One region of the Ruminococcus sp. J1101004sp1_RTP21198st1_B9_RTP21198_201120 genome, then DNA from elsewhere that is predicted to be linked to it. Evidence: predicted binding sites of a transcription regulator. Region 1 holds the regulator's gene; each other region holds the start of a gene.
The links. The regulator HrcA, encoded in region 1, represses chaperone genes, less so after heat shock. The targets are predictions, from matches to a motif close to TGTTAGCACTCNNNNNNNNNGAGTGCTAACA.

Region 2: the regulator HrcA is predicted to act here: its motif matches at 1,793-1,823, upstream of AB5618_RS17755 (Hsp20/alpha crystallin family protein).
Region 3: the regulator HrcA is predicted to act here: its motif matches at 1,905-1,935, upstream of AB5618_RS04980 (Hsp20/alpha crystallin family protein).

Annotation. Positions count from the first base shown of each region.
Region 1 covers NZ_JBCOMI010000019.1:42,419-49,700, forward strand. Annotated here, with positions in the region: gene AB5618_RS13670 (chromate transporter) at 1-397, shown strand, start outside; gene AB5618_RS13675 (chromate transporter) at 394-963, shown strand; gene AB5618_RS13680 (TIGR00730 family Rossman fold protein) at 1,055-1,597, shown strand; gene hrcA (heat-inducible transcriptional repressor HrcA) at 2,041-3,081, shown strand; gene grpE (nucleotide exchange factor GrpE) at 3,098-3,760, shown strand; gene dnaK (molecular chaperone DnaK) at 3,876-5,759, shown strand; gene dnaJ (molecular chaperone DnaJ) at 5,911-7,098, shown strand; gene AB5618_RS13705 (phosphatase PAP2 family protein) at 7,259-7,282, shown strand, end outside.
Region 2 covers NZ_JBCOMI010000033.1:20,196-27,477, forward strand. Annotated here, with positions in the region: gene lysS (lysine--tRNA ligase) at 1-302, opposite strand, end outside; gene greA (transcription elongation factor GreA) at 315-797, opposite strand; gene AB5618_RS17755 (Hsp20/alpha crystallin family protein) at 1,192-1,659, opposite strand; gene AB5618_RS17760 (ATP-binding protein) at 2,005-3,210, opposite strand; gene AB5618_RS17765 (response regulator) at 3,377-6,493, opposite strand; gene AB5618_RS17770 (phosphatase PAP2 family protein) at 6,481-6,684, opposite strand; gene AB5618_RS17775 (hypothetical protein) at 6,773-7,033, opposite strand; partial or broken gene AB5618_RS17780 (TnpV protein) at 7,118-7,264, opposite strand.
Region 3 covers NZ_JBCOMI010000005.1:160,652-167,933, forward strand. Annotated here, with positions in the region: gene AB5618_RS04970 (3'-5' exonuclease) at 1-735, opposite strand, end outside; gene AB5618_RS04975 (DUF6783 domain-containing protein) at 832-915, opposite strand; gene AB5618_RS04980 (Hsp20/alpha crystallin family protein) at 1,358-1,792, opposite strand; gene AB5618_RS04985 (hypothetical protein) at 2,088-2,462, shown strand; gene AB5618_RS04990 (hypothetical protein) at 2,544-3,185, shown strand; gene AB5618_RS04995 (SufD family Fe-S cluster assembly protein) at 3,360-4,283, opposite strand; gene AB5618_RS05000 (ABC transporter ATP-binding protein) at 4,283-5,014, opposite strand; gene AB5618_RS05005 (NifB/NifX family molybdenum-iron cluster-binding protein) at 5,417-6,256, shown strand; gene AB5618_RS05010 (MATE family efflux transporter) at 6,375-7,282, opposite strand, start outside.

The DNA.
Region 1 (7,282 bases):
ACAGTCATCTCCAGGAGCGATTGCAGTAAACGGAGCAATTGTGGTGGGATACAAGCTTGGGGGAATACCGGGAATGCTGCTGTCTGTTCTGGGGGCTATTATTCCGCCAATGGTGATCCTGTCCCTGATTTCCTTGTTTTATGATGCATTCCGCTCTAATTATTACATAGCAGCTCTTTTGAAAGGCATGACTGCCGGCGTAGGTGCTGTGATCATTTCCGTGGTATACGACATGGGGAAAAACGTGGCGAAGTCAAAAGACTGGGTAAATGTGATTATTATGGTCATCAGTTTTTGTGCAAGCTATTTTCTGAAGGTGAACATTATTTATATAATACTTATTGTGGCTGTATTTGGATTTGCGCGTACATTTGTGAAGGAGGGATGGAAAAAATGATTTATCTTCAGCTCTTTTTCAGTTTCCTTCAGATCGGTGCATTAAGCTTTGGAGGCGGATATGCAGCAATGCCTCTTATACAGGAACAGGTAGTGACTATGCATGGCTGGATTTCCATGGAAACTTTTTCGGACCTTGTGACCATTGCAGAGATGACCCCTGGTCCTATTGCAGTAAATTCCGCAACCTTTGTAGGAACCAGGATTGCAGGTCCTGGGGGCGCAGTGGTGGCTACTCTTGGCTGTATTTTACCCTCCTGTATAATTGTAACCCTGCTGGCATATATTTACACGAAATATCGGAAAATGTCCCTTCTCCAGGGAACTCTTACATCCCTTCGTCCGGCGGTTGTGGCCATGATCGCCAAGGCAGGAGTTACCATTTTAGTATCATCTTTTTTTATAAATGGTGCAGTGGAACTGTTTCGGGAAAACATATGCATTCGAATGGTGGTATTCTTTACTGCCGCACTGGTGCTTTTGAGAAAATATAAAATGAATCCCATTCTGGTGATGGTTTTGTGCGGTGTGGCCAATATGGCGTTTTGCGCGGCTGTCGGAAGCTGACTGGAAAAGATATGCCAGCTGACTTTCGTATATGGTGCTGCCGCAGGTGGGCAGCACCTGTGTTTAGAAGAAAAATAAGGAGGACAACAGATTGAACATATGTGTATATGGTGCTTCAAGTGCGCTGCTTAAAAATATTTATTATGAAAAAACAGAAGAGCTTGGAAGAGCAATGGGAAAAAGAGGTCACGGTCTGGTGTTTGGCGGCGGAGCTACCGGAATGATGGGAGCAGCAGCCAGAGGCGTGGCAGCAGAAAATGGTTACATACTTGGAATTGCTCCCCGATTTTTTGACCAGCCTGGAGTTCTGTATGAGAAATGCACGGAATTTATTTTCACAGAGAATATGAGAGAGCGCAAAAAACTTCTGGAAGAAAAATCAGATGCTACGATCGTAGCACCTGGCGGAATTGGTACCTACGAGGAATTTTTTGAGATTTTTACCTTGAAAAGCCTGAAACGTATTGACCGCCCAATTGTGCTGTATAACATTGACGGATATTATGACAAGATGAAAGCATTGCTGGAGTACACAGCAGAAGAGAAATTCATGGATTTTTCCGTGCTGGATCTGGTAGTTTTTCTGGATGAGCCGGCGGCAGTTCTTGATTATCTGGAAAATTATAAAAAATAGAGGCTGCTATTCAGCAGGTACTGTTTTGCGAAACGTATAACTGTGAAGATACTGAACAGTTACAAAACGGACATGTCGCTTATGGGCGGTATTCCTATACAGGAAAGAAGATGTCAGGGGAAATTTTCTCAAGGCATCTTTTTCATTTATGCGGCAGCAAACATAAGACTGCGTTGGCAGATACCTGGTAGTATCTTTGTTACCCCCAAAGGTATTGCAGTAAGGAGAATTTAGCCGGAATGGTAAAGTATAGGGTAAAAATCATCAAAAAAGATGAAAAAAATTTGTAAAAAATATTGACAAAAGGAATACTGAGGTGTATCTTAAGAACATAGATGTTAGCACTCCTAAATAATGAGTGCTAACAAAAGGAATTCGAAGAAGCCAGACGGAAATCAGAATCAGGTTTGACCGTCTGCTTTTCAGGAAGGAGCAGATATTTCATGGATGAAGTATTAGATGAGCGCAAACGGAAAATACTGAAAGCAATCATCAAAACTTATATGGAAACAGGCGAGCCTGTAGGTTCCAGAACTATTTCCAAGTATCCGGATCTGAATGTCAGCTCTGCTACCATCCGAAATGAGATGTCCGACCTGACGGATATGGGCTACATCGTACAGCCCCACACCTCAGCCGGAAGAATTCCATCAGATAAAGGCTATCGCCTTTATGTAGATGAGCTTACCAGGGAGAAGGAAGCCGAGATCGCAGAAATCCGTGATCTGATGATTGAGAAATCAGATAAGATGGATAAGGTGCTCAAGCAGGTGGCGAAGGTTCTTGCCACGAATACCAATTATGCGGCTATGGTTGCGGTTCCCCAGTATAAGGGAAGCACCCTGAAGTTCATTCAGCTTTCACGAGTCAATGAGCGGCAGCTGATTGCCGTAGTTGTATGTGAGGGTAATGTCATTCGGAACCAGATCATTAATATTGATGAGGAGATGGATGACCAGACGATCCTGAAGCTGAATCTTCTTCTTAACACGAACCTGAACGGCGTACCCATCCAGGATATTAATCTGGGCATGATTGCCAGATTGAAAGAACAGGCGGGTAGCCACAGCGGTGTGGTTGCAGATGTGCTGGACGCAGTCGCAGCTACGATTCACGTGGACGAAGAAGATATGAAAGTATATACATCGGGAGCGACCAACATATTTAAGTATCCAGAGCTTGCAGATACATCCAGAGCCAGTGAGCTGATTTCCACTTTCGAGGATAAGCAGGAACTTGCGGATATGGTCCGTGAGGAAATGGGAGATCCGGAGAACACAGGAGTTCAGGTATACATCGGGGATGAAGTTCCGGTACGTACCATGAAAGACTGCAGTGTGGTCACAGCTACTTACGAGCTGGGAGATGGAATGCGTGGAACTATTGGAATTATCGGTCCCAAGCGAATGGATTACGAGAATGTAGTGGACAGCTTAAAGAAATTAAAAGTCCAGCTTGACGAAATGGTAAATAAGAAAACCTAGAAAGGCGGTTGAAAGCGTGTCAGAAGAAATGAATAAAGAAGCCGAAGTACAGGAAGAAGCAGTTGACATTCCGGTAACAGACGGAAGCGAAGAAGAGGCAGCAGATACAGCCCAGACAGCAGAAGAGGAGACTTCCGAAGAACCTGCACAGACAGAAGAAACTGAGCAGTCAGATCAGGAAGCAGAATCTCAGAAGGAACCGGAAACCAAGACAAAAACTTCTTTCTTCGGCAAGAAGAAAAAAGAGAAAGATAAATTTGAACAGCAGGTCGAGGAGCTTACAGACAGACTGAAGCGCAGCATGGCTGAATTCGATAACTACCGTAAAAGAACGGAGAAAGAGAAATCCAGCATGTACATCATCGGTGCCAGGGACATCGTTGAAAAAATGCTTCCGATCGTGGATAACTTCGAAAGAGGTCTTGCACAGGCACCGGAGGATGATCCATTTGCAGAAGGCATGAAGATGATCTATAAGCAGATGATGACAGCCTTTGATGAGATGGGTGTGAAGCCAATCGAAGCTGTAGGCAAGGAATTTGATCCGAATCTGCATAATGCAGTGATGCATGTGGAGGACGAATCCGTTGGCGAGAACATCGTCGTAGAGGAATTCCAGAAGGGATATACTTACAAGGATTTCGTTGTAAGACACAGTATGGTAAAAGTTGCTAATTGACAGAGAGCAGCTTGGAGAATCAAACTTCATCGACATTTTCTAAAAACAAAGTATAAATGTTACTGTTCGTGCAATGGACAGCAACCATGAATTTTTAAACAGGAGGAAAATTATCATGGGAAAAATCATTGGTATTGACTTAGGTACAACAAACAGCTGTGTAGCTGTTATGGAAGGTGGACAGCCAACCGTTATCGCAAATACAGAAGGATCCAGAACAACACCATCTGTTGTAGCATTCACAAAGACAGGTGAGCGTCTGGTAGGTGAGCCTGCAAAACGTCAGGCAGTAACAAACGCAGAGAAAACAATCTCTTCCATCAAGAGAGAGATGGGTACAGATTACCGTGTAACAATCGACGATAAGAAATATTCCCCACAGGAAATTTCTGCTATGATTCTTCAGAAACTGAAAAAAGACGCTGAAGGATACCTTGGAGAGTCTGTTACAGAAGCAGTTATCACTGTTCCGGCATATTTCAATGATGCTCAGCGTCAGGCAACCAAGGATGCTGGTAAGATTGCAGGTCTTGATGTAAAACGTATCATCAACGAGCCTACAGCAGCAGCTCTTGCATATGGTCTTGACAATGAGAAAGAGCAGAAGATCATGGTTTATGACCTTGGTGGTGGTACATTCGATGTTTCCATTATTGAGATTGGTGATGGCGTTATCGAAGTTCTGGCAACAGCTGGTAACAACCGTCTTGGTGGTGATGACTTTGACCAGAGAATTACAGACTATATGCTTTCTGAGTTCAAGAGAACAGAGGGCGTTGACTTAAGCAACGATAAGATGGCTCTTCAGAGACTGAAAGAAGCTGCTGAGAAAGCTAAGAAAGAGCTTTCTTCCGCAACAACAACCAATATCAACCTGCCATTCATCACAGCAACAGCTGAAGGACCGAAGCATTTTGATATGAACCTTACAAGAGCTAAATTTGACGAACTTACACACGATCTTGTTGAGAAAACAGCAGAGCCGGTTCGCCGTGCACTTTCTGATGCAGGTCTTACTGCTTCTGATCTTGGACAGGTGCTTCTGGTTGGTGGATCTACACGTATCCCGGCTGTACAGGATAAAGTAAGACAGTTAACTGGCAAAGAGCCAAGCAAGGCCTTGAACCCAGATGAGTGTGTTGCACTTGGTGCTTCTATCCAGGGTGGTAAGCTTTCCGGTGAGGCTGGTGCAGGTGACATCCTTCTTCTTGATGTTACTCCACTTTCCCTGTCCATCGAGACAATGGGTGGTATTGCAACACGTCTGATCGAGAGAAATACAACTATTCCGACCAAGAAGAGCCAGATTTTCTCCACAGCAGCTGATAATCAGACCGCTGTAGATATCAATGTATTACAGGGCGAGCGTCAGTTCGCGAAAGACAACAAGTCCCTTGGACAGTTCCGTCTGGATGGAATTCCACCAGCACGTCGTGGTGTTCCGCAGATTGAGGTTACATTCGATATCGATGCCAACGGTATTGTAAATGTATCTGCTAAGGATCTTGGAACAGGTAAAGAGCAGCACATTACAATCACAGCTGGTTCTAACATGTCCGAGTCTGATATTGACAAGGCTGTTAAAGAAGCTGCTGAGTTCGAAGCTCAGGATAAGAAACGTAAAGAGGCAATTGATACAAAGAACAATGCAGACTCCATGGTATTCCAGGTTGAGAATGCACTGAAAGAAGCAGGCGATAAACTGGATGCAAATGACAAAGCTTCCGTAGAGGCTGACTTAAATGCATTAAAAGATATCCTTGCTAAATATGCAAATACAGATGAGATCGGAGATGCTCAGGTCGCTGAGATCAAAGCTGCTCAGGAGAAGATGATGGAAAGTGCTCAGAAGCTTTTCGCAAAGATGTATGAAGCACAGAACCCACAGGGCGGTGCTGGTCAGGCAGGCCCGGGACCGGACATGGGAGGAGCTTCCCAGGGCGGTAACGAGGCAGGTTACGGCGATGATGTTGTAGATGCTGACTACAAAGAGGTTTAATTGAATAATAAGTTCCAATATTTCGGAACATGAAACTACAGCCCGGTCATGATTCATGACCGGGCAGTGGTGGTGAAAGACATATTACAGGAATTGCGCCGCTGGCGTCTTCCATAAGATAACCAAATACAAAAAGTTAGGAAAAGAAATCATGGCTGATAAAAGAGATTACTATGAAGTCTTAGGCGTTGATAAGAGCGCCGATGACGCTACATTAAAAAAAGCATATCGTCAGCTTGCCAAGAAGTATCATCCCGATGTAAATCCGGGAGATAAGGAAGCTGAAGCGAAATTCAAAGAGGCAACAGAGGCTTACAGCGTCTTAAGTGACCCGGACAAGAGAAGACAGTATGATCAGTTTGGTCATGCCGCTTTTGAAAACGGCGGCGGTGGCGGAGCAGGCGGTTTCGGCGGCTTTGATTTCTCCGGCGCAGACATGGGTGATATCTTCGGAGATATTTTCGGAGATCTGTTTGGAGGCGGCGGAAGCCGCAGACGTGCCAATAATGGACCTATGAAGGGTGCAAACCTGCGTGCACGCGTGAATATCACCTTTGAGGATGCTGTATTTGGCTGTGAGAAAGAACTTGAGATTACTCTGAAAGATGAATGTACTTCCTGTCACGGTTCTGGAGCTAAGGCTGGTACCTCACCGGTTACCTGTCCGAAATGTAATGGTGAAGGACAGATCGTTTACACCCAGCAGTCCATGTTTGGCATGGTTCGTAACGTTCAGGTGTGTCCGGATTGTCATGGTACTGGCAAAATTATCAAAGATAAATGTCCGGATTGCCGTGGTACCGGCTACATTTCCAATCGCAAAAAAATTAAGGTATCTATTCCAGCTGGTATTGACAATGGTCAGAGTATCCGTATCCGTGATAAAGGTGAACCTGGCACAAATGGAGGTCCGAGAGGCGATCTGCTGGTAGAAGTAAATGTAGCACGCCATCCGATTTTCCAGAGACAGGATATGAATATTTACTCTACTGCACCGATTACTTATGCACAGGCAGCGCTTGGCGGCGAAGTCAAACTGAATACAGTAGATGGAGAAGTTCTCTATGAAGTGAAACCAGGAACTCAGACAGATACCAGAATCCGTCTGAAGGGAAAAGGTGTTCCGTCCCTTCGAAACAAGAATGTTCGCGGTGATCACTACGTAACTCTGGTTGTTCAGGTACCAACCAACCTGAATGAGGACGCGAAAGAAGCTCTCCGCAAATTTGACGAGGCATGCGGCAATCGTCCTGCAGGCAGTGCCGGCGATAGCACAGAAAAGTCCGAAAAGAAGAAAAAAAGCTTCATGGACAAATTAAAAGAGACCTTTGAAGAGTAAAAAATCAGTTTTTCCATAAAAGAATAAAGAAAAGGGGAGATATCCTCTTTTCTTTTTTTGTTACTTATTGTATATTAAAGGGTAGCCGCAACGTTACTGTCCGTGCTGCTGGTCAGGAAATGAGCAGTAACATCGCAAGAGTCCGGAAAGGAGTTTTGCCTTGAAAACAAAGAAAAGAGATTTG
Region 2 (7,282 bases), on a different contig from region 1:
ATACGTCCAGCGATTGCCACATGGAGCGGGCTGGCATCCATAATACTTCTTCTCTCTTCGTAGTCGTTCTTCTGAACTTCCTTCGCCTGCTCTTCATCAAGACCTGTTACATCCGGCTCTGTACGATCCTTCAGCAGCTCTGCTTCGTGTGCCTCATAAAGGTTCTTTACTTCCAATGAATGATGGGTCTGATTAAATTTTGTTATCTGAAATGGATCCTTGCCATTCGCCTGAAGCTCTGCCAGTTTATCACGGCGGATTTTCAGAAGCTGATTCAGATCCTGATTCTTCTGTTCTGCCACTTTTGTGCCTCCTTAAATATTACGCTGGATTTCCAGCACTTTGTACTTCATGATACCGGATGGCAGCTCTACTTCTACAATATCACCTGTGTGTGCGCCCATAAGAGCCTTTCCTACAGGAGATTCATTAGAAATCTTGCCTTCCAGGCTGTTTGCCTCTGTGGAGCCAACCAGCTTCAGTTCTATATCTTCGTCAAACTCGAAGTCATGTACTCTTACTTTACATCCTACGCTGATCTTGTCAAGATCGACTTCGTCCTCAACTACAACCTCAGCGTTCTTCAGGATTTTCTCAATTTCTTCAATACGCGCTTCGATATCTCTCTGCTCATCTTTAGCTGCATCGTACTCTGCATTCTCGGACAGGTCTCCCTGCTCTCTTGCCTCTTTGATCTTACCTGCTACTTCTTTTCTTTTTACTACCTTTAAATCATGCAGCTCTTCTTCCAGTTTTTTAAGTCCTGCATAGGTTAGTAAGTTCTTCTTTTCTTCCATTATAGCCTTACTCCCTTTCATTCCGGCGGCTTGTCGCCCCGTATCATACATTTCTTATATGCTGTTTCTCCCGGAAAATTCCATTACTATAAAAGTCCTGAACAAAAAGCTGCAGAAATATACCAACCACAGATAACATTCATTCGCCAAACAGTCCACTTTTATAATTGTTAATGCCTGCAGAAGCAGACATTTCATTACCCAAAAGGGTACAAATTCACTAGGATATTCACAGTTTCACCATTATAGCTAAATCAACAGGCATTGTCAAGACAGAAAAATAGCGAACAAATGTAAAAAAAGATGCCGCAGAACCACCATTTTCCGTGATTCTGCGGCATCTTACTTCTTAATTATGCTATTCTCTCAGAATATGCTTCTGAAAGGGGAAAAGTTATCCTTCGATGGCAATGTGTTTCTTCTCTTCCACTGCTGGTTTCGCTTCTTTCTTCGGAACAAACAGTTTCAGAATGCCATGTTTAAACTCAGCCTTAATATCCTCCTGCTGAACATCCTCGCCTACATAAAAGCTTCTGCTGCAGGCTCCTGCGTAACGCTCCCTGCGGATGTAATGACCGGATTCTTTCTCCTGCTCATCTTTGTCCAGACCTTTCTCAGCGCTGATGGTCAGGTAGCCATTCTCCAGGGAAGCCTTAATCTCATCTTTGGTAAATCCTGGAAGATCGACTACCAGCTGATAACCGTTATCCATTTCCTTAATATCAGTCTTCATAACGTGGCTGGCTCTCTTGCCATAAAGCTTCTTCTCGGTATCTTTCATTGCTTTATCATCATAATAGAATGGAAAATCATTAAAGAAATCATCAAATAAGTTCTCTCCAAAAATACTAGGCATTAACATAAGTCATCTCTCCTTTTTATATATGCTGTTTACCTTGTTTCTTGGAACTCGGGTGGTAGGGAATTCATAAAGCCTTTCGCTTTTGCTTTCTTTTTATCCCCTTCCTTTGTTCTAGTTGTAATATAGCACCTATTATTAGCACTGTCAAGAGGTGAGTGCTAATTATTTTGTGAAGATTTTGTGAACGCTACGGTCTGTGCTAGACGGATATCCACCGGACATCCAGCCCCCATCACATACTGCATAAAAAGGAACAACATATTTTTGCAACTTATCTTGCACTTTCACTGCTATCAACAAATGTATCTTCTGTTTATATATATTATTACCATGAATTTGCATTGCTCAGTCTACAATCCCCAATAACCAGTCTCTGGCATTAATACGTCGAATTCCCTCATATTGTTCTTCTGGTTCTTCATCCATTGTTAAGATAATCTTTGGATAATGATCTCGTATCGCCTGTAATGGCCTTAATTCTCTTAAAAGTGTATTTTCATCTCGTACAGTCAGTGCCACCTGGAAATATACTGTTCCCTTTTTATTCTGTGCCACAAAATCCACTTCATATGAATCGATTTTTCCAACATACACCTCATATCCTCGACGTAACAATTCCAGATAGACTATATTTTCCAGAACATGTCCTGCATCTGCCTGCCTCGAACCTAAAAGCATATACCTCATTCCAATATCAACTATATAATATTTTTCAAGAGTTTTTAAATATTGTTTTCCCTTTATATTATAACGTTTTGCCTGATATATAATATAACTCTCGCTAAAAGCCTCTAGATATTTTTCCACCGTTTTTGTATCAATTTTTCGCCCTTCTGAGGTCATCGTATCTGCAATTTTTTTTGATGACAATGGATTTCCTATATTATCAAACACAAATCTTAAGACACTCTTAAGCATCATAGTATCTGTAATTTTTTTTCTGTTTATAATATCCTTTACAACAATCGTATTATAGATTCCTTCCAGATAATCTCTGATCTCATCTGGCTGATTTTTTAATTCCAGTGTAAACGGAAATGAACTATTCTGCAAATACTCAGCATATTTGATTCCTCTGTCATTCATACTGCCAGTACTCTCCATATATTCCTTAAAAGACAACGGCAACATTTCAATCTGAATATATCTTCCTGAAATCATAGTTGCAATCTCACTGGACAACATATATGCATTGGAACCAGTCACATAAATATCTATGTTTTTTTTAATATAAAGACTGTCCAACACTTTCGGAAAATCTGTTACATTCTGAATTTCATCAAGGAAAATATATGTCATTTTTCCATCAATCAGACGTTCCTTTAAATATTTATATAATTTCCTGTAATCTGTCAGTTCTTCATAATCAAGATCTTCAAAATTAATAGAAATAATCTGTTCTTCCTCAATCCCATGCTCTTTTAAATAATTGCGATAAATTTCCAGAAGCATAGATTTTCCACAACGTCGTACACCTGTAACAATTTTAATCAACTGCTTATCTTTCCAGGCTATCAGTTTTTCTAAATATTCTTTTCTTTCTATAATCATAATAATGCTCCTCTCTTTACTAATTATATTCCAAAAGCAACAAAAAAATCAATAGTTTTAGGATTGTAGTCCCAAAACTATTGATTTTTTATTTTTATTGGAACAAAAATTAACTTACTAGCTGCTTCTGATAATTTACTGATGGCAATAGATCTTGCAGATGGCATTACTTTCCACAGCACTCCACAATGGCCTTTTCCACATCTTCTATCTGGAATGGTTTTGCCAGATGTGCGGTCATGCCGGCTGCGAGACATCTTTTTGCATCTTCCTCAAATGCATTTGCAGTCATTGCAATGATCGGAACTGTTTTTGCATCCGCCCTGTCCATAGCACGTATGGCTTTTGTTGCTGCGATACCATCCATAACAGGCATCATGACATCCATCAATATGGCATCAAAGGTTCCCGGAGAATTACTTTCGAAGTACTCCACCGCCTGTCTGCCGTTTTTTGCAACTGTAACCTTCGCACCGTCATCAGTCAGCAACATTTCTATGATTTCAGCATTAAGCTCATTATCCTCGGCTGCCAACAGATGCAATCCACGAATATTATATTTCTCTGCAATCTCAAAAGGAATGGTAATGACAAACACAGATCCAACTCCCACCTGACTTGTCACTTCAATACTTCCATGCATCTGCTCAATCAATCCCCTGGCAATCGCCATTCCCAGACCAGTTCCCTGATAAACACTACGGGCATCTGTTTTTTCCTGTGAGAACGGATCAAAAATGCGGCTCAGGAACTCTGCACTCATCCCTATACCTGTATCAGAAATTGTCCATCTGTATGTACAGATCCCATCATGTACATCTACAGCCTCCATTACCGTGGTAATCTTTCCTCCCGGCCGGTTATACTTAATGCAGTTTCCATAGATATTCAGAAAAATCTGGCGAAGATGCAGTGAGCTTCCATAGACATAAGGATAGGGAATATCCTCCTTATTTTTCTCATAAATCCACTGAATATCCTCATCTGCTGCCCTGTGTGTGATAATGCTCTCAATCTCATAGACCAGATCTTTAAGACAGATATATTCATGAGTCAAAACAATATGACCTTCCTCTATTTTGCTCATCTGCAGAACATCATTAATAAGGGAAAGTAAATAATCCGCTGCTATCTTCATCTTTTTATGATTTTCCCGTATCAGTGCTTTATCCTCAAAATGGGTCTCATCAATCTTTAACAGACCAATAATACCATTCAAAGGTGTCCTGATATCATGGCTCATACGGCTTAGGAAATTCGTTTTCGCCCTGCTCTCGGCACGCATTTCATTAAATGCAGCCTGAAGGCGTGCCTGTTCCTGCTCATCCCGTTCATGTCTCTGTGTGGTATCCTGCAACAGAATGATTGCATAAATCATAGGGATCTCAGCAAGAATTTCTGTATCAAACACCACCATTCTGGTCATAAGAACTGTTTTCTGTACCCAGCGGATACTTCCATCATCTTCGCGGGCACAATACTCCACAGACATATTTGTTTCTCCGTTCTCAAACCTCTTACGAAGCTTTTCACAATTATCTGTCATACAGTAACCGGCAATTGTTTCCTGGGTGATTTTTTTCTCATATTCCCAGCAGTAATCCTGATAAGAACATGGAAGTGAATAATCCATAAAAAGTTCCCGGCTCTTCTGTTCTTTTCCATTCAGTACAATCCTTCTTTCCAGAACATCTTTTGTCAGATTTACTGTATAGATCACATCTGACAATTCCAGAAGCGCATCCACATAGCTGTCATTTTCCAGGATAGACTGTTTCAGCTGTTCATAATAAAGCTGCAGCTGCTCTTTTGCCCCTGTCTGACCTTCTGAAGTCTTTCGGATGGTTTCAAATGCCAGGAGAAAATGATGCAGCTTTTTGTCCTCATCCCAGTCCACAGGAATCAGTGTCAGGCGGTTATATGCCCCCTGTTTCCCGATATTATACTCATATTCCAGCACATCTTTCTTCGTATGCATTTTCTTTTGAAGTTCCGAAATCTGCAGCCCTTCGCGAATATCTGCCTGACAGGACTTTTCAATCTGTTCCTCTATGATCTGTTCCACTGCACCGGAATATGCACCATCAGAGGCCAGGAAAAAATTTTCACTGGAACGAATCGCCCGATAGGTATCCATCCCGGCATCACAATATAGACAATCTGAGAAATTACTGCCGTGCTGATTAAGCAGCTTTAACAGCTGATATCCCTGATTCTTTTCTGCTGCAGCCTCTTCCCTTTTTACATGATTCTTATTGATATACATGTTTTTGTCTGCGCAGTTAAACAGCTCCCTCATTGTACTTCCGGGAAAATCACAGGCCAGTGCAAAACCTACCGCATAGCTTAGCTGAGTATCCGGATACACTCTGGATTCCTCTGCCATATCTCTGCGCACCTTTTCAAGGCACTGTGTCATCTGTTCCCTGTCCAGTCCATGGGTAACTACAAGAAACTCATCTCCACCTGCTCTTCCCACAAACTGCTCTGCTGGTATGGAAGCCCGCAGGCAGATAGCAAATCTACGGATATAGGCATCACCGGCTTCATGTCCTCTGCTGTCATTAATACGCCGGAGATTATTAAGGTCAAAACTGCAGACACCGGTATCTGCATCCGTTTCTTCCTCACTCAGTAATTCTTCACATTTATTTTTGTTCGGAAGTCCTGTCGCATCATCCAGATATACTTTTCGCTGCAACAGACGGTTCATTGCAGCATACTGTATTGCTTTTATAAACTCATATCCGATCAGCAGCATCAACACAACAATATCTGCTGTGATATATTTTTCAAGCAATGATAAGGATGTGGCTTTTTTCTGCGAATATTTTTCGGCCAGACCTGTTGCTTCATCACAGATTACAAAGAAATCCTCACTTCTGGATATAATATCTGTTTTTTCATATCCTTCAGACCGCCCCAAACAGATTTCTTTATACAGATCAGAAAATCCCTCGTCCAGTTCCTGCATTTTATTCTGAAAATCCGTATCATTCAGATATACCAGATTCAGTTTCGTATTTCCATTGCGCAGACCATCAATGAAAGACCTTACCTCCTGGATCATTGCATCGTCCTGTTCCCCGGCAACCTCCAGCTTGATGATCCTCTGTGTCTCTCCACGGACTAAACCAGTATAATTTACAATACGAGCCGTTCCCTGAATATCAGAAACAATTCCCATCATTATAATAATAAGAATAGCCAGAATAACTGCCAGAACACCAATACTGACCTGAATCATACTGGATTTCTTTTTCTTATTCTTTACTTCGGACATGGTCCTCCCCCTTCTTGTTTTATTCTGTAAAAAATGGCCTGGATGAACCGATATCCCAGATATCCTGATATAGCGCCTGCCAGGACTCCGCCAAGAACATCTGTGGGATAATGCACATACAAATACAATCTTGATATTCCTATCAGACAGGCAAGAACCAGAACCGGTTTCCACAGCTTCTTTTCTCCCATTCTTTCAGCATATGCATTATTTTACCCTACTTTTTCCTGTATGCCTACTCAAATTTGAATGTATTTATTTATAAACAGGATTAGGGTGTCAAAAGGTCACTGACCTTTGATATATATTTCCTTTTGCATCAAATAAGTGAAACCGGCTCAGTTCCGGTTCTTCTTTTGGATCTCGCTCAAACCGAAGAATATACTGTTCCAGTAATTTCTCAACTTCTTTCTGGTTATCCAATTTGCCAAGATACTCCTTCTCTTTGAACAATTGCCAGCCTGCTTTTCCATCAAGACCAGCGTCTTTGAAAAATGTCAGTAACTTATCACTTCCTTTCAGGCAAAGAAAAAGACGCAAGCCACATTTCTATGACTCACGCCTTACTTCGCTCACAATATTCTATTTTCGTTAGTTATCTGCTAGATTGTTTACTGGCAACATTTATACATAAATCAATTCCTTGAGAATAATCTCTTCCGCAATCGCTCTGTGCTGATTAGCAGCTCTTACCCAGGCAATCTGATTTTTCTCTTTATCCGGTAATGGTTCTTTTTCTTCCAACTGTTTCAGGATCACTTCTTCCCGTTCTCTGGCTGCCTGCGTTCA
Region 3 (7,282 bases), on a different contig from region 1:
TATCTTACGCTTGGCCGGATTATGGCATAATGGACATTTCGTGCTGGTTACTTCTCGGTCCTTCATGGCTTTTTCGCGGGAATAGAACTCTCGGGATACATATTTATCATAGGTTGGATAGGATATGTGAATCTCTTCACGCTTACTCTTGGGATTCTGATACACGTCCAGGGATGAGTTTGGAAAAATGTATTTATCTTCTATTTTCTGGAGAATACATGCAGTATAATAAGCATCTCCCAGAGCACGGTGAAAATCCATTTTCTTCTCCACGCCCATTTTATCAGCAGCAAATTCCAGGGCACGGCGCTCGTCATTTTCTTCATAACGAATGGCAAATAATTTCTGCACATCATAATAAGTCACAGGACCTTTCAGCAGGGAAAGTTTTCCATAATATTTCATGTTCCGCTGCAGTTCCATTACATCCTGATTTCCCCAGGTAAAGAATATATATTCTTCGCCACACCATTCCAGAAATTCCGTGATGGCCTGTGGGAAAAGAGTTCCTTTCTGCAGATCCTTATAATTCATGTGAATCACTTCATGGATGCTGTCATGAATCCAATTGTACACCTGGGGCTTGATCAGACGCTGAAAGCTATCCACAATTTCTTTCTCTTCATTTAGTTTTATGGCGCCGATTTCTATGATTTCAAAAGGCAGACGGCTGTTAGACCACCTTTTTCCCCCTGGACTCTGATTCCATTCCAGGTCAAATACAATATAATTCATGAGTAAATTCCTTCTCTGAAAATGTTTTTGTTACTGTGAACGGAGTAACAGTAACATGTTTTTGCCATCCACGATTACTGCAGCAGCATCTTGTTTTCACGCTCTGAAGCCTGTTTGAAAAAGGCTTTCTGCAAGATATGCATCACAATTTGTGAGAGATTTTTGTTCTGTCTTTCGCAGTCATCAACAATTCCAGACAAGTATAGCAGACAGGTGAAATGATGTAAAGACATAAGAAAAAACCTGCCGGTGGGTAGCCGGCAGGAAATGAGGGGGTATGAAACAAAATCTATGTAAATTAGAAAATCGTCTTAAAATGAAACACAATCTAAAACACAATCTATATAAAAGAAGCTGTTTACCATTATTTCAATATCGCTGAATAATCCATACACTGCAAGCACATCAAATAAAACATGCTCTGCCGCTTTCACTCGTTACTTATGTAAGTCGGCAATATCAGCCGCCGCTTCTGATTTACGGCTAATGCACACTATATATTATCTATTTCAATCATCTATTTCATCGGCACGAAGCAGGTGAACTACTCCGCGCCAATTATTATCTGTTATCAATTTCCCACGGAAATTCTTATCTATTAAAACAACTCTTTCCCCGGGAATCAGCCTTCAATAGAAATAAATTTTTTCTCTTCAGGCACTTTCTTCTTCGCTTCCTTCGGGAAAGTAACAGTCAGAACACCATTGTCATATTTCGCATGGATGTCCTCATGCTCCAGTTCCTTACCTACATAAAAGCTTCTGGAGCACTGTCCGGTGTAACGCTCTCTGTGAACGTATTTACCGTTATTGTCTTTCTCATCTTTATTCTCGGTTCTGGAAGCCTGAATGTTCAGATAGCCATCCTTCAGCTGAATCTTCACATCCTCTTTATGGAAGCCTGGAAGATCAATGCTCAGCTCATAATTTCCATCCACATCCTTAATATCTGTCTTCATCAATTCAGCAGCTCTGTAACCTCTGTGATTCTCTCTTTCTACAGGTAATCTCATCCAGTCATCAAATAAATCTTCTCCAAAAATACTAGGCATTAACATAATCCATTCCTCCTTATATTGTGAACACTTGCGTGTTTAATTAACATCTTTGTTCAAACTGGAAGATTTCTTTTTCTCTCTTCCTTTGTTCTGTATGTAATATAACATGTATTGTTAGCACTGTCAAGAGGCGAGTGCTAATTTCACATTTTTTTCACATTTATCTTAAATGAAAAACTAAATTTGTGTCCTTTTCACATTTTCCTTTGTGAATCTCCAGAAATTCTGGTACAAACGGACTGCCTCTCCATTTTCCTCTACTGCATCTGTATTTCCAGTGATTGCATTGTAGATCATGGCAAATGCCAGACTCTCCATTGCCCCGGCATATTACACTGGTTCCGAGGTAACTCCTGAAGTGACAGTTACCCACAGTGGTAAAACCCTGGTAAAAGACAGGGATTTCACTGTAACATACCACAACAACATTGAACCAAGCAGTTATTACAATTCTCCGTGGGTTGGAATTGATGGAATTGGAAATTACCAGGGGTATGTAACCAAATCGTTTACTATAAACAGAGCTGACATCAGCAGCTGCACGGTTACGCTTTCCAATGAAAGCCTTACCTACACAGGCTCCTCTTTACGCCCAAACGCCACAGTAAAAAGCGGGGACAAGGAATTAACCCTGAACCAGGATTATTACGTTTCCTACAGAAACAACTGAGATGCAGGTACTGCTTCCGCAATCCTCACTGGAACTGGAAATTACACTGGTTCTGTTACGAGAGACTTTACCATTAAACCATTGGATATCAACCGCTATTCCGCTTCCCTTTCCCAGTATTCCTACACCAGTGACGGAACAGAGAAATGCCCGGATGTTACCGTTACATACGGAGACAAGACACTTGCGGCAGGCACTGATTTCACAGTTTCTTATAAAGATAATGTGAAGGAAGGTACTGCTACTGTAACTATTACTGGAGCTGGAAATTACACCGGCATTATTAACACAACCTTTACGATCACAGCTGCTCCTTGCAAGGATGACTCGGACGCAGGAAAAGATAATCCTGGTAAAGATGATTCTGGTAAAGACGATTCTGGTAAGGATGATTCCGGTAAAGATGACTCTGGTAAAGACGATTCTGGTAAAGATGACTCCGGTAAAGACGATTCCGGTAAAGATGATTCTGGTAAAGATAACTCTGGTAAAGACGATTCCGGTAAAGATAACTCCGGTAAAGATGATTCCGATAAAGGCAACCAGAACAGCAGCATGAAAAAGGCGAAAACCCTTACCGTAAAAGGCTCTGCTACACGCGCAACCTTAAAGAAACTGGTTTCAAAGAAAAAATATTATGTACGGATCCGCACCTACAAAGTTGTAAGCGGCAAAAAATATTATTCCAAATGGAGTTCCAAAAAATCCGTAAAAATTAGATAATGTCAAATGCCAGGCAGCGTCTTTGAACGACGCTGCCTGGCATTTTTTCATAAATCTTCCAAACCTACCTGAAGATTCTATATTCTCTGTGTAACTATTCAGCACCTTCACAGTTACAACCTCCGCAAAATAGTACATACCTACTGAATAGTTATTTTTCTGTTTAAGTTTTTCTCAACTCAGGAAATTCTCAATGATCACATTTTCCGCCTCAGCTTCCGTCATTCCAAGAGTTCTTAGCTTCAGAAGCTGCTCATCGTTAATTCTTCCAATAGCGGCCTCATGAACAATTGCAGCATCCACATGCTTCGCCTGGATTTCCGGGATAGAACCCACCTCTGCATGATCCATAATAATGGAATCACACTGGATATGTGCGTGACATTTGTTCTTTCCAACAGCCTTCGGATGGAAAACCTGGGAAGAGTTTCCCTTTCCAACAGAACGGGAAATAATCTGTGCAGAAGATCCCGCTCCGTTCATACAGACTTCAATATCAGACTCCGCTTTCTGCTCCCCATCTGTCATCAGACGTTCCAGAACAAACAGCTTGGAATCTGCATCCATTGAAACATTTGTGGTACGGATTGTGGAGTCAACACCTTTGATCTGAACGGTATCCAGCGTAAATACGGAGTTCTCTCCAAGCTCAATATTAGTTACCGGATTCAGCACTCTGCTTCCGGTTCCATTCCCCTCTCCATAGTGTTTTTCCTCGTAATGTACATTAGCATTTTTACCCACATGGAAGGTATGAATACCATCGTGACGACTGTCATTACAGCCACTATTGTGGATTCCGCAGCCTGCAACAATGTCAACATCTGCGCCGTCTGCCACATAAAAATCATTGTAAACCAGATCGGTCATTCCAGATACACTTACCACTACCGGGATGAAAACCTTCTCTCCCTTTGTCTCCCCGTCAATGAAAATATCGATTCCCGGCTTGTCCTCTTTTTTCTTTATTTTGATATGTTCGCTGTCGCCGTGACAGATGGAAATACCATTCTGACGAAGATTAAAAGCACCTTTCTGTGCAAAGCCTTCGCTGATCTTATCAAGCACACCCTGGGTTGTTTCTTCTACTTTAACCATCAACATTTTCCTCCTTCATTCAGACATTTCTGACATTTTTCCTGCTGAAATAAGGTTGGGAAAACGTCTTCTTTGGTACCATATTTCTTTACTTCACCGTCTTCAATTACCATGATCTTATCTGCCATATTGATGATTTTTTCCTGATGGGAAATCAGGATCAGGCACTCCTTTTTCTCACGATGAATCTCCTCAAAGCGCTTGATCAGCATGGAAAAGCTCCACAGGTCGATTCCTGCTTCAGGTTCATCGAAAATGCTTACTTTATGAGATTTCGCCAAAACTGTGGCAATCTCAATTCGCTTCATCTCACCGCCGGAAAGGGTTCCATCCAGCTGACGGTTCAGGTAATCTTCGGAACAAAGTCCTACAGCGGAGAGAAGGTCACAGCTCTCTTTTTCCGTTAAATTCTTTCCTGCTGCAAGAGATAACATTCTTGCCACGGTCATACCTTTAAAGCGGGGTGGCTGCTGAAATGCATAGCCAATTCCCGCATTTGCACGATGATCAATATCGTATCCTGTAATGTTCTCATCATCTAGATAAATTTCTCCGCTGTTTGCTTTCTCAATGCCAGCCAGTACCTTGGCCAGGGTGGATTTTCCACCTCCATTAGGTCCGGTGATTACCAGCATTTCCCCATCCTGAACATCAAAACTGATGTGATTTACCAGACAGCGCTTTTTCCCTTCTTCATTCACTTCAAAAGTCAGGTTCTTTACTTTCAGCATATTCGTACCTCTTCTGTTAATTTTACATTACTGCTCCAATTGTGCCCGAAATTCCAGAAAAAAATTGCTTTTGAGCAATAACAATTTTATCTCTTCTTGGACTGTACTCCAAATAAAAAAAATTGTCAACCACGACCTTCACAGCAACGCGCTTCGCGACGCACAGAAACACGAACCTTTTTGTGACAGGCACAAGAAATAGCGTTTGCTACGCAAACTTAGTTCTCTGGTTTTCTGTAAACTTTATCCACCAAAAACACCTCGCAGAGCGTTGCAAATGAATAGTAACAAAACTATACCATATTGGAGCAACTTTGAATAGCGCTCAGAAAATAATAGTATTGAATTTTCTCTTCTTTGGGTTTATAATCGACATATGTCGAAAACAAGGAGGTGACATATATGCCCAGACCGCCCAGATGCCGCAGAATCTGCCAGGCACCCCAATATGAAACTTTTTCTCCTGAAGAATGTCCCAGAGAGTCGGAAGCTGTCACTCTGACTCTGGATGAATATGAAGTCATCCGTCTGGTAGATCTGGAGAAGAAAACTCACGAGCAATGTGCTGCCCAGATGGATATTTCCCGGACAACTGTCACAGAAATTTATGAAACTGCCCGGGAAAAAATTGCCCGGTGCATCGTCCTTGGACAGCGCCTTGTCATAGCCGGGGGAAATTACCGGCTCTGCGAAGGTCGGGAGCATACGCGCTGCGGGAAATGCTGCTGCCGAAAGGGATCTAAACAGACTCCGCTTACCAGCCTGGACCTTTCACAGGAACTGCCAGCCGCTGACCGATCTAATAGTTCACTTTCTAAATCAAATTTACAAAATGAAGGAGATATCATTATGAAGATTGCAGTTACTTATGAAAATGGAGAAATTTTTCAGCACTTTGGACACACAGAAACATTCAAGATCTATGACATTGCAGATGGCAAGGTTGTAAGTGCCGAAGTAGTCGATACCAATGGAAGCGGTCACGGCGCACTGGCTGGATTCCTGGTTGCACATGGCGTAGATACCCTGATCTGCGGCGGTATTGGCGGCGGTGCCCAGAATGCACTTGCCCAGGCTGGAATCCGTCTTTTCGGTGGTGTCAGCGGCAACGCTGATGAAGCTGTAAACGCATTACTCGCAGGAAATCTTGGCTATAACCCCAATGTACATTGCGATCACCATGATCATGAAGCAGGTCACAGCTGTGGCGATCATGGCTGCGGAAGTCATTCCTGCCATTAATATCTGACACAGATTTAACCTAACGGTTAATCAGCTGTATTTATAAAAAAGACTGATATAACATACCGGACTCCAACAACCTCCTGAAGTACAGTATCATTTATATCAGTCTTTTTTATTATTTCTTCATGGCCACAAGCTCTCTTCGTGCAAACAATATCGCCAATGATAATGCCGCTGCATCTGCGATCGGTCCAGCATACATCACCCCGTCAATTCCCATTATTAATGAGAAAACAACGATCAATGGCAAAAGAAATAGCACCTGTCTGGTCAGGGACATGACGATTCCAAGCTTTGCTTTTCCGATAGATGTAAAAAATCCTGAGGACATTGGCTGAATTCCATTTGCAAAAGTCATAAACATAAATATCTTCAGATAGCGTTCTGCGAACTGGAAATAAAGGTCACTTCCGGTTCCGAAAATACTTACAATCTGGTGGGGAAATAACTGAAAACAAAGGAAAAATACAGTTGCAATCGCGGTACATGCAATCATGGAATAACGATATGCAAGTCTTACCCTGTCGTATTTTTTTGCTCCATAATTAAAGCCCCAGATTGGCTGACAGCCCTGTGAAATTCCAATACAAATCGCCATAAACACCTGGTTTACTTTTGAAATAACTCCTACACAGGCGATTGGAATATCACTTCCATAGACAGATAAACCGCCGTAATAACGTAAAATATTGTTCAGCACAATCTGAACAATTGCCATAGCAATCTGATTAATACAGGATGCCATTCCGAGAGAAATAATAGCTTTCAGGCACTCTGAAGAAGGCTTTAACATGCTCATCTCCAGATACATTTTACGAAATTTTCCAAAGTATATAACCACTAAAATTCCGGAAACAACCTGTCCGATCACCGTTGCCCAGGCAGCACCCTTGATTCCCCAGCCAAACCCAAAGATGAAAAGGGGATCCAAAATTGTGTTGATAATGGCACCTGTAAGAACACAGGTCATAGAATATGTGGGACTTCTGTCTGCACGGACAATATGATTTCCTCCAATGGATA